Regions from separate parts of the Salinicola sp. V024 genome, predicted to be linked through region 2. Evidence: predicted binding sites of a transcription regulator. Region 2 holds the regulator's gene; each other region holds the start of a gene.
The links. Region 2 encodes FliA, which starts transcription of late flagellar genes. Its sites were predicted from a motif close to CTAAAGTTNNNNNNNNNNCNGCCGATA; they were not measured.

Region 1 (3,277 bases), on a different contig from region 2:
CGGTCTTTCGATCGCGGCTCTTCAGGTGTCTGGTAAGGTTCACCGGCGCCTGTTTCATTGTCTATTCCCCGTCGACATTATTTCGGTCATTATTTTCCTACGGCTATCTTCCTATTTCGGTATCGTTAAGTCAGAAAAGACTCGATTGTCGATCGATAAAGAACGATCCACATAGAACCACCCACAACGAGCAATGGGTAAAGTTATTGAACCTGAAAACAGGTCCGAGACAACTATCTCGAGAAGGGTAATCAGAGCGAGTCGTCACTCACCTGGACCTCAATAGAGATTTGTTATTGCTCGACTTTAAAAAAATCATCCGGGCGCGCTTGCAAGTTGGCGGATATCCGCAATAATGATCACGCTTAAACCAATCCGCAACGGAACAACGAACGCATGTCTCTACTTAGCGATTACGTCAAAAAAGAACAGCTCCTGAAGCAGTTGGAAGAAGAGCTGAAACGCATGGAAGGCGATCAGCGCCTGAAAGCCGAAATCGAGTTCAAGGAAAAGCTCGAAGCGCTGATGGCCGAGTACGGCAAGACGACACGTGATGTCATCGAACTGCTCAACCCGAAAGCCGATAGTGCACCGGTGGCGGCTGGTCAGACCGGTTCCACCGGCGGGCGTCGCAAGCGCAAGCTGAAGATCTACAAGAATCCCAAGACTGGGGATGTGGTCGAGACGCGCGGTGGTAACCACAAGACGCTGAAAGCCTGGAAAGACGAACACGGCAGCGATACCGTCGAGTCCTGGGTCGTCAGAACGGAAGACTGAGCGCTTTCTAACTTTTTACGCGCTTAGATGAAAGAACCCTCCGCCGTTGTGTCTCGGCGGAGGGTTCTGCGTTCAAGCGCTTTTCGAGGTTTGAAACGGCATGCTGGAAACGTCAGGCCTTGGAGCTGATGCCGCCAAATCCGTGATGGCGGGATTCACCGTTGCGACCGTAGACGCTGCCCCCAATGGCACGATTGAGAAAATCGATAGCCTTCTGGTTGTGCTCCAGGCGCGCGGAGATGATATGGCCATTCAGCCGATTGCTCCGGCGAACCTGCTCCGCTAGCTGACGAGTATGCTGCCACGTAACGTGGTGATCCAGCGCCTGGGCAAACTGCTCTGCGCCCTGGCTTCCTAGACTGAACCCCATTGTCTGCTGATATTCGCGGCGTTGTTTCTCGATGCTGTCGAGCTCGTGGAGCTGCTGCTGCTTGAGTGCGGCCAGGGCGCTCAGACGCTCCCCATCGACATTGCCCTCGCCGAGACAGCCGGCTTCCTCATCGAGCGTTTCAGCGAACGCCTCCAGCAGGGTCTTTTGCTCGACAATCAGTTCGGCTGGCGTCATGCGGCGGTTCCTGAAACGGGTTTTAAGATCGGAGGTTCAGCGCTCACCCAGCATATCGCGGACGCTTTTAACCAGACCGTCGGCAATCTTGCCGGTGTCGAGCTCGAGGCGGCCTTCGGAGATCGCCTGGCGAATCTCGTTGACGCGAGCGGTATCGATGTCACTGCTGTCATCGGCAGTCGCGATCTGACTCAGCGTCGTTCTGGAGCCGGCGGCCGTGTGAGCACTCTCGACCGTCTCTGCACCTTTGCGCTGCTCCGTGGCTTCGTTTTGAGCCGGACGAGTCAGGGGATGTGTTTGATCGATTTTCACGGTCATTACCTCATGGCTGGATGCACGATCCTGTGCTTGCCTACGTTATCGGCAGAACCCGGGGGAGCTGAAAGAGATTCGGGCAGAGTTTTGTGAAGAAATTTATCTGAACGGTTCAGAAATCGACTCGCAGTTGATCCTGGCCCGTCACTCGGCCCTGCAGAATCTGGTTGGATTCCGTCTTGAGCCGAATGGTACTCCCCAGCCCGCCATTATCCAGTGCCTCGACGCTACGGCTGACATGAAAGCCCTGGCCGACAGCGGTGAGTACTACCGTGTCTCCCCGTTTTACCATCCATGGCTCTCTGAGCATATTATCGGTCAATACCGCGCCGTCGGGAATGCGCCGGGTCGCGATCATGCCTGCGGCCTGACCGATGTCGTCGAGATAGCCGCGTCGCAGCCGCGAGATGTCCGACTCCTGCCAGCCAAGCTCTGCCGCATCGATTCGCTGTCCGGGAGCGATCGATTGCTGTACCACCAGATGGCGAACCATGGCCGAGACCGTTGCCTGCAGGTAGCGCGTTCGCTCGCCCTCACTCCCGCAATGTACACCGACCGTGACCCGACCCTGGGGAATGCCGGGTCGCGGTAGAAATGGCTGCGGCGCCGGACAATCGCCCAGATCGGCAGCGCTGTCCCGGATCTCGATCGTCACCTGGTCGCCGAGCGAGGCGGTTCGCTGTTCGAGAAAACGCTTTACGCTGGCGGATACCGTGTCGCCGGTCGGCAATTCGGCATCGGCTTGGGCGATCGAGGGTATCGGTAGCAGAGAGAGTGCAAACAGCGATGCCATCAGCGTCGTAGCGCCGACCCACAGCAGTCGCCGGAGAGCAGGGCGGTATTTCGATCGGGGGCGCTGGGCTGCTTCTGGGGGGGCGACACGCATATCACGGCTCTCGGTGGGTATGCTCTAGGTGACTAGTGAGGAGCGCGGTACATCGCGTCGATTCATATCGCTGGCACATGTGTCCCGTAGCCGTTCTCGGATACATGGCGCCCATCGACGCAATCCTCCACGTTGGATAGCGATTTTAAGCCTGAACCTACAAGAGCATTGATGAAAATGGCGCGCAATTAACGGTCTGTTTACACGTTTGATGCGAGCCTCCCGCCGCTATTCTCCATCCTGTCAATTTTCCAGCGAACGCCATTCGAGGTGCATACGGCATGTTCGACAAGTTGGATAACGCGCTGCGCTTTCAGCAGGAAGCCATCAATCTGCGTGCAGAGCGTCAACAGGTGCTGGCGAACAATATCGCCAACGCCGACACGCCCAACTTCAAGGCACGCGATTTCGACTTCCGTGCCGAGTTGAATCGGGTCATGGAACAGGGCCGTAGCGAGTCGTCCGGCGGACTGTCGCTGACGCGGACGTCGGCTCGTCATATTCCGGCTCAGGCCAGCGGTAGATCGGGCGTGGAAAATCTGGGCTATCGCATGCCGGATCAGCCGAGCCTCGACGGCAACACGGTCGACATGGATCGCGAGCGCTCGGCCTTCGCCGATAATTCGATGCGCTACCAAGCGGACGTCACTTTCGTCAGCCGTAAAATCCAAGGGCTGAAGAAAGCCATGCAGTCGGAGTAACACGATGTCGATGTTCAGTGTATTCGAGATTTC
Region 2 (3,277 bases):
GCCCAAGCTGCTGGCGCTGACCTCGCTGCAGCGCATTCTGCAGAATCTGCTGGCCGAAGACGTGCCGATCCGCGACATGCACACGATTCTCGACGTGCTGGCGGAATACGCGCCGCAGCAGTCGGATGCCAACGAACTCACCGCACTGGTACGTGTGGCGTTGGGTCGAGCGATCACGCAGCAGTGGTTCCCGGGTCGTGAGCCGATGCACGTGATGAGCCTCGAACCCAGGCTGGAGCAGGTGCTCACCCAGGCGCTCAATAACGGCGGCGCGCTGGAACCCGGGCTGGCGGATACGCTGATGCAGCAGACCGCGGCGGCGGTCGAACGTCAGCAGAGCCGCGACGAGCCCACCGTACTGGTCGTGCAGCATGGCTTGCGGGCATTACTGGCCCGTTTCCTGCGTCGCCAGATCAAGTCGTTGGTGGTGCTCTCCCAGGCCGAGATTCCCGACGATCGCAATCTGCGGGTCACCACGACCATCGGCACGGCGCCGTGATCCGGAGTGCATCGTCATTCAGGGTTTCTCCCCTGATCGCCATGGCTCTGATGGCGATACTGTCGATGGGATGGGGGGCGGCAGTCTGGGCGGCGGATGGCTCGTGGGTCGTGAAGATCCCGCGCCAGACAGTGGTCGCCTCGGAGCGGCCGATGGAGAGCGAGCCAATCCAGCCGCTGCCTGCGCTGAACGGTGCCGAGATCGTGCGAGTGCGCTGGACGTTTCGGACCAGCGTGTCGGCACCGGGACTCAAGCTATGGCTGTGTCAGGCGCAGCTGTGTCAGCGGCTGATCCGGAATCGCGGCGAAACCCAGTACTTTTCGGGTCGCTCCGCGGCGGCCCCGTTCCGATTGAGGTTTCAATGGTCTCCCGGTTCGCACCATGGCACCAGGCTGGTGATATCCGACGCGCAGCTGATCGTCGACTATCGGCAGTAAAGGGGTCGCCGAGCCATGAGCAGTGGAAATGGCGGTAACACGCCGGCCAAACAGTCGAAATAGCCACCCGAAGGCGGGCAGTTTGCGCTCTCGGGTCGACGATCACACGGCATAATGAAAGTCTAAGTCATGCGTCCCATGACCGTAGGTGTTTTGCACGAGGCCATTCGATGTATACCGCACAGGGCAAAATCGATCAGACGGCACTGATTGAGCAGTACATGCCGATGGTAAGGCGCCATGCGCTCTCCCTTCAGGTACGCCTACCGGCCAGCGTCGAACTCGATGATCTCATCCAGGCCGGTATGCTGGGCCTGCTGGACGCTCTGGGGCGCTACGACGACTCGCACGGGGCCAGCTTCTCGACCTACGCCAATCAGCGGATCCGTGGAGCGATGATCGACGAGCTGCGCAGCCGGGACTGGATGCCACGTAGCGTGCGGCGCAGTGCACGGGCGCTGGATCAGGCCGTGCGCCGGTTGGAGCAACAGCTGGGCCGGGCGCCGGACGAGCGGGAAATCGCCCGGGAAATGGGCGTTTCGAGTGACGATTATCATCGACTACTGGCGGATGCCAACAACGGCTTTCTGTTGGCCTACGACGAAAGCGACAGCGAGAACGGCATTCCCTCTGTCGCCGAATCGAGCTCGCCGTCTCCGCTTGCGGCACTTCTCGATTCGGATAATCGCGCCAGCGTGATGGCGGCAATCGATGCTCTGCCAGAGCGAGAAAAGCTGCTGTTGGGACTCTACTATCAAGAAGAGCTCAATCTCAAGGAAATCGGTGCCGTGCTCGGCGTCAGTGAATCCCGCGTCTGCCAGCTGCACAGTCAGGCAGTGGCCCGTCTGCGAAGCCGTCTGAATCCCTGATCATCATCTGATACGAAAACGCCGCTCGAACCGGCCGCCTGACGCGGACCTGGCCGGATCGAGCGGCGTTTTTTATATCTGGATCACTCGGTGATCGACGCCGTCGTCGAGGCCGTGCGGATCTCATCGGCTACCTGCTGGCCCACCTGATCCCAAACGGCGCCTAGCGTGCGCACCAACGCCGGATAACCGTCGTCGCTCAAGGGTTGCGTGACGTCGAAGTGATGCTGTGCCACCAGCCGATTGCCATCATGCAGCTGCCACTCCCCCGAGGCCACGGCCTGGCCATCGTAGCGACCCTGGAACTGGTCGACGCTCAGCGTCAGGCGCTGTGCATCGGAACCACTCTGCGCCGCGCTCAGCACGGTCATGCCGGGTAGATCGGCCGTCAACGACTGGCGCAGACGGCGCGTCAATTGGTGGCTCAGTTCTTCGGCCCACAGGTTCTGGTTGGCCGCGGCGAGCTCGATATCGCTGATCTGCATCACGATGCCCTCCTGATCGAGGTAGCTTGCCACCTCGACCGGGCTTACCGCCAACTGTCGAATGTCTGCTGTCGTTCTCGCCTCTGCCGTCGACGATGACTGCGCGCCATCGGCTTCCGGCAGGGTAAAACGATTGGTCGGCGTGGATTGCCCGGCGCAGCCCGTCAGCAAAACGGTGGATAGGGCCACGGCGGACAGCGCCAGCAGGGTGGTGGCGCCGAAACGGCGCCAGCGAGGCAGAGTGGTCGTGATCATTGGGGAGCCCTCGGCACGGGATCGGTTTTGACTTCGCGGTCGAAAATCAGCGCGTTGGGTTTCTCGCTCAAGGTCTTGGCGACCGGCTGGAGATCTCGCATCAGGACCTCCAGCTGTTTGAGCGTGTCGTTCAACTGACGATAACCGGAAGAACCGGAAGAGAAGCCGTCGAGCGTACCCTGCAGTTCCTTCAGCGTGTCGTTGATACTTCCAGGCAACTGCTGGGTGGCCGGATCGGAAACGATGCCGTTGACCGACTCCGCAATCTGGCGCACCTGCTCGAGCGTCTGCTGTGAGGTCTGCATGGTCTGATCCAGACGAGTGAGAATCGGCTCGACCTGCAAGTTGTTGAGCTTGTCGAGCAAACTCGAAACCTTCTGTTCGATCTGCGCGAATCCGCCGGAGACGGTCGGGAAGACCGGTTTGCCGTCGAACTTCAGCGCTTCATAGGCCGAGGCGTCGTCGTCGAAGTTGAGATCGACGAACAGCGCGCCCGTCAGCAGGTTGCCCGCCTTGAGCGTAGCGCGGAGTCCGTATTCCGAGAACATGGTCTCGAAGCGATCGCGCACTTCCTGATCGTCAACGTCTTCATTGACATCCTGATTGCTGTCCAGGCGCTGCGGCTCGATCCGGATCAGTACCGGTATCGCGAACTGGGTCAACGAGTCGGGCTGCGGCGCGGTGAAATGCCACGGCACGCTGACCACGGTGCCGACACGGACGCCGCGATAT
Region 3 (3,277 bases), on a different contig from region 2:
TTTACAAATTATGTAACGAAAAATACTCTACAGAAGAAAACCTTCACTGTCTTTTTGATAATGATTTTTCTGGCAATCTAAGTTATGCAGATGCAATATTTGTTCGACACTCAAACCTCACTGCGAAGCAACAGTTAAAGACAGCGTTTTTGTTGCACTTGGCTTTAGGGAGAAACAAAAAGTCGCTTGCACTGCTAGGCGCTTTTGATAAAAAACTTGCAGAACACTACTTTTCCTTTTCTTTGCAGGAAAATATAAAACTTGACGAAGCAACCACTATCATACGTACCAGCAATATTGAAACGCCTTCAAATAACGGCCATGAAATATCAGTCATTATGCCCTGCATTAACCTTGAAGAAGGAGTTAAGACAGCTGCTATACTACATGCTAGGTCTGCTAAAAAATGCCATATTTATATTATCATAGACGACATAAGATTAGGCTTTATCAGCACGGCCAATACTGTCTTTAACAAGCTATCTAGCAAATATGTTGTATATTTAGCACAGGATGCCTTCCCTGGTATGCATTGGCTTGATATAGCTTACAAAACAATGGAAAAATCCAAAAAAGGACTTTTGGCATTTAATGATGGGAAATGGGCAGGATCAATAGCTTCATTTGGCATGGTCCGTTCATCTTGGGTGAGTAAGATATATTCACAAGGTTTATTTTTTGATGAATACAACTCTCACTGCGCTGATGATGAAATTACTGAAATTGCGCAAATGACTAATCAGTTCATATATGACTCGAATAGCGTACTTATTGAAATTGACTACAATAAAGCCTTAACAGGTGGAGGTAACAAGCATGACCGAGACCTCCTCAATAACAGACGAAAAAATACGTTTGGGTTACAGAAAAATCCATATAATCTAGATAGAACTTTTTATGACGAGGAGTATGTTTTTGGTAACGTTGACAAACATGTCGTTTTAGCAACTATTCATGCAAAAGCAAAGCCTAATATTTATTTAGAAATAGGCGTTCAAACAGGAAAAAGTTTAGCTCTTGCTAAATGTCATTCGATAGGTATAGATCCGAACCCATGTATTTCGCACCCACTTAATAGCAATCATGTTATTTTTAACATGACTAGCGATGACTTTTTTGCAACTACGGCTAATGAAACAATAGATGATACCATTGACTTTTCGTTTATTGATGGCATGCACCTTTTCGAGTATGCTTTGAGAGATTTCATAAATGTCGAGAAACACTCACATTACAATACAATTGTAGCTATTGACGATATTTTTCCTGGCCATCCAAATCAAGCGCTTAGGGAGCGCATAACACAAAACTGGACAGGAGATGTTTGGAAGTTAGTAGAAATATTAGAAGCATATAGACCGAATTTGCATATTACATTTTTAAATGCATATCCAACAGGACTATTGATAGTTAAAGGCCTAGACCCTGAGAATACTATTCTAAGTCAAAATTATGATGAAATTGTTGCCAGGTATAAAAGTGTCAAACATGTGCCCGAAAAATTCATAACGCGCAATGAAGCCATAATCGATTGGGAGTCAAGCATATTCAGCTAAAGTAAGCATCTGGAATGCGCAGGCATGCTTATGCCTGCGCCTAACGCTTATTCATAAAGCGCTCTTATAATAACACGACATATGCCACCTACATAAAAACTACATTTATTTAAAGTGAATTAAACCTTACATCAAACTAACTTGCAATCTTAAGAAGGTTGCAATTAGGCCAGGACATTCCTACTAATTATTTTCATAAAAATAATAACGACGTTAAGAGCTTGCGTACAATTTCACTCCTATCTCAGCGGCTCTAACTAATCGGTATTGTTATTTCGCAGCAAACCACGAAAACAGTCGGTCTGAACGCCCAGCCCGCTCGCAAAGCATGGATGCCGGTTATGCGACTGAGATATCTCAGATAACCAAAGCACAGATCCTGCAGCAAGCCGGCACTTCGGTTCTGGCTCAGGCCAACCAAGTCCCGCAGGGTGTTCTGTCTCTGCTGCAGTAATCCGCAACACGAAGTTGAGGTGGTAAATAAAGGCCGGCGCAAGCCGGCCTTTTTACGCTCCGGTTTCGTTAAAAAAATTCAAGATTTTAGCCGCTCTGTCGATAAGGATCTTAAGAACTAGAGAGACCTCACATGTCTGTTATCAATACCAATCTTGCCTCTCTCAAGGCACAACAAGATCAACGCCACACCGGCAACGCGCTTTCGACGTCGCTGGAACGTCTGGCGTCGGGCCTGCGCGTCAATAGCGCCAAGGACGATGCTGCCGGCCAGGCGATTGGTAACCGAATGACTTCGGAGATCAAGGGGCACTATCAGGCACAGCGCAACGCCAATGATGGTATCTCCATGGCGCAAACCGCCGAGGGCGCACTTGATGAAATCAACGAGCGGCTGCAGCGTGTGCGTGAACTGACCGTCCAGGGGCTCAACGGTACGCTGAACCTCGACGACGCCGATGCGATACAGGCGGAGATTAATCTAAACCTCAAGGAAATCGATCGGCTCGCGGAAACGAGCGAGTTTAATGGCATTTCCGTTCTGAACGGCCAGGCGGGTGTTGTCAAGTTGCAGGTGGGTACTCACGACGGTCAGGAACTAGGGATCGATCTGACGCCGCCCGGCTTCGATTCGGAGTCGCTGGGGCTGAAGGACTTCACGATAGTGGGCATCAGCGGCGACGTTACGCCACGCGATACCGTGCTGGGACGAGCACGCGATATCGAACTGAACGACGGTTCAACCAATGTCACCTATACGAACACCGCCGCGACTGACCCCGATCTGCGTTATTCCGCCTCGAATGGATTTGGCTACTACACCCAAGCGACCGACACCGAGGGCAACGCCGCGTTTTACAACGCTGGCATTCAGGCTTACCACACGACTGCGACCGATAGCAGCGAGGTCACAGTCATTCAGACCGTCCAGCCGATTTACACACCCAGCACTACCATTGAAGCCGAGAATTTCAGCCAGTTCGAATATCGCGACGAGAACGATGTGGTATTGAGCGACGACAACGAACGCGCGTTGGTTCTCGGAGACGACGATCACTACTACCTCCAAACGACCGACAGCACGAGTGGAGAGTTACGCTATCAGGCTGCTGAGTTGAATTATCAAGCGGATACGGCCCGGGCCGTGGTCAGTGCCTCGACCGGTGATGTTCTCACAGCCGCCACGTTTAGTCCGGTAACCAACGTCGATGGCTACGATTTATCGGACGCCGGGGTTTCCGTTAAATACCATGCGGCTGATGGCACTT

Region 1: a site for FliA is predicted at 1,701-1,727, ahead of flgM (flagellar biosynthesis anti-sigma factor FlgM). Genes of this name have one in related genera too.
Region 3: a site for FliA is predicted at 1,597-1,623, ahead of ACUN9V_RS14950 (flagellin). Genes of this name have one in related genera too.

Annotation. Positions count from the first base shown of each region.
Region 1 is NZ_JBQXYB010000002.1:425,212-428,488, forward strand. It holds gene ACUN9V_RS05375 (histone-like nucleoid-structuring protein, MvaT/MvaU family) at 397-777, shown strand; gene ACUN9V_RS05380 (flagella synthesis protein FlgN) at 890-1,342, opposite strand; gene flgM (flagellar biosynthesis anti-sigma factor FlgM) at 1,379-1,654, opposite strand; gene flgA (flagellar basal body P-ring formation chaperone FlgA) at 1,770-2,543, opposite strand; gene flgB (flagellar basal body rod protein FlgB) at 2,825-3,244, shown strand; gene flgC (flagellar basal body rod protein FlgC) at 3,249-3,277, shown strand, end outside.
Region 2 is NZ_JBQXYB010000005.1:230,452-233,728, forward strand. It holds gene flhA (flagellar biosynthesis protein FlhA) at 1-499, shown strand, start outside; gene ACUN9V_RS10400 (flagellar protein FlhE) at 541-936, shown strand; gene ACUN9V_RS10405 (RNA polymerase sigma factor FliA) at 1,107-1,805, shown strand; gene ACUN9V_RS10410 (PqiC family protein) at 1,889-2,545, opposite strand; gene pqiB (intermembrane transport protein PqiB) at 2,542-3,277, opposite strand, start outside.
Region 3 is NZ_JBQXYB010000011.1:2,093-5,369, reverse strand. It holds gene ACUN9V_RS14955 (O-linked N-acetylglucosamine transferase family protein) at 1-1,556, shown strand, start outside; gene ACUN9V_RS14950 (flagellin) at 1,798-2,010, shown strand; gene ACUN9V_RS14945 (flagellin N-terminal helical domain-containing protein) at 2,143-3,277, shown strand, end outside.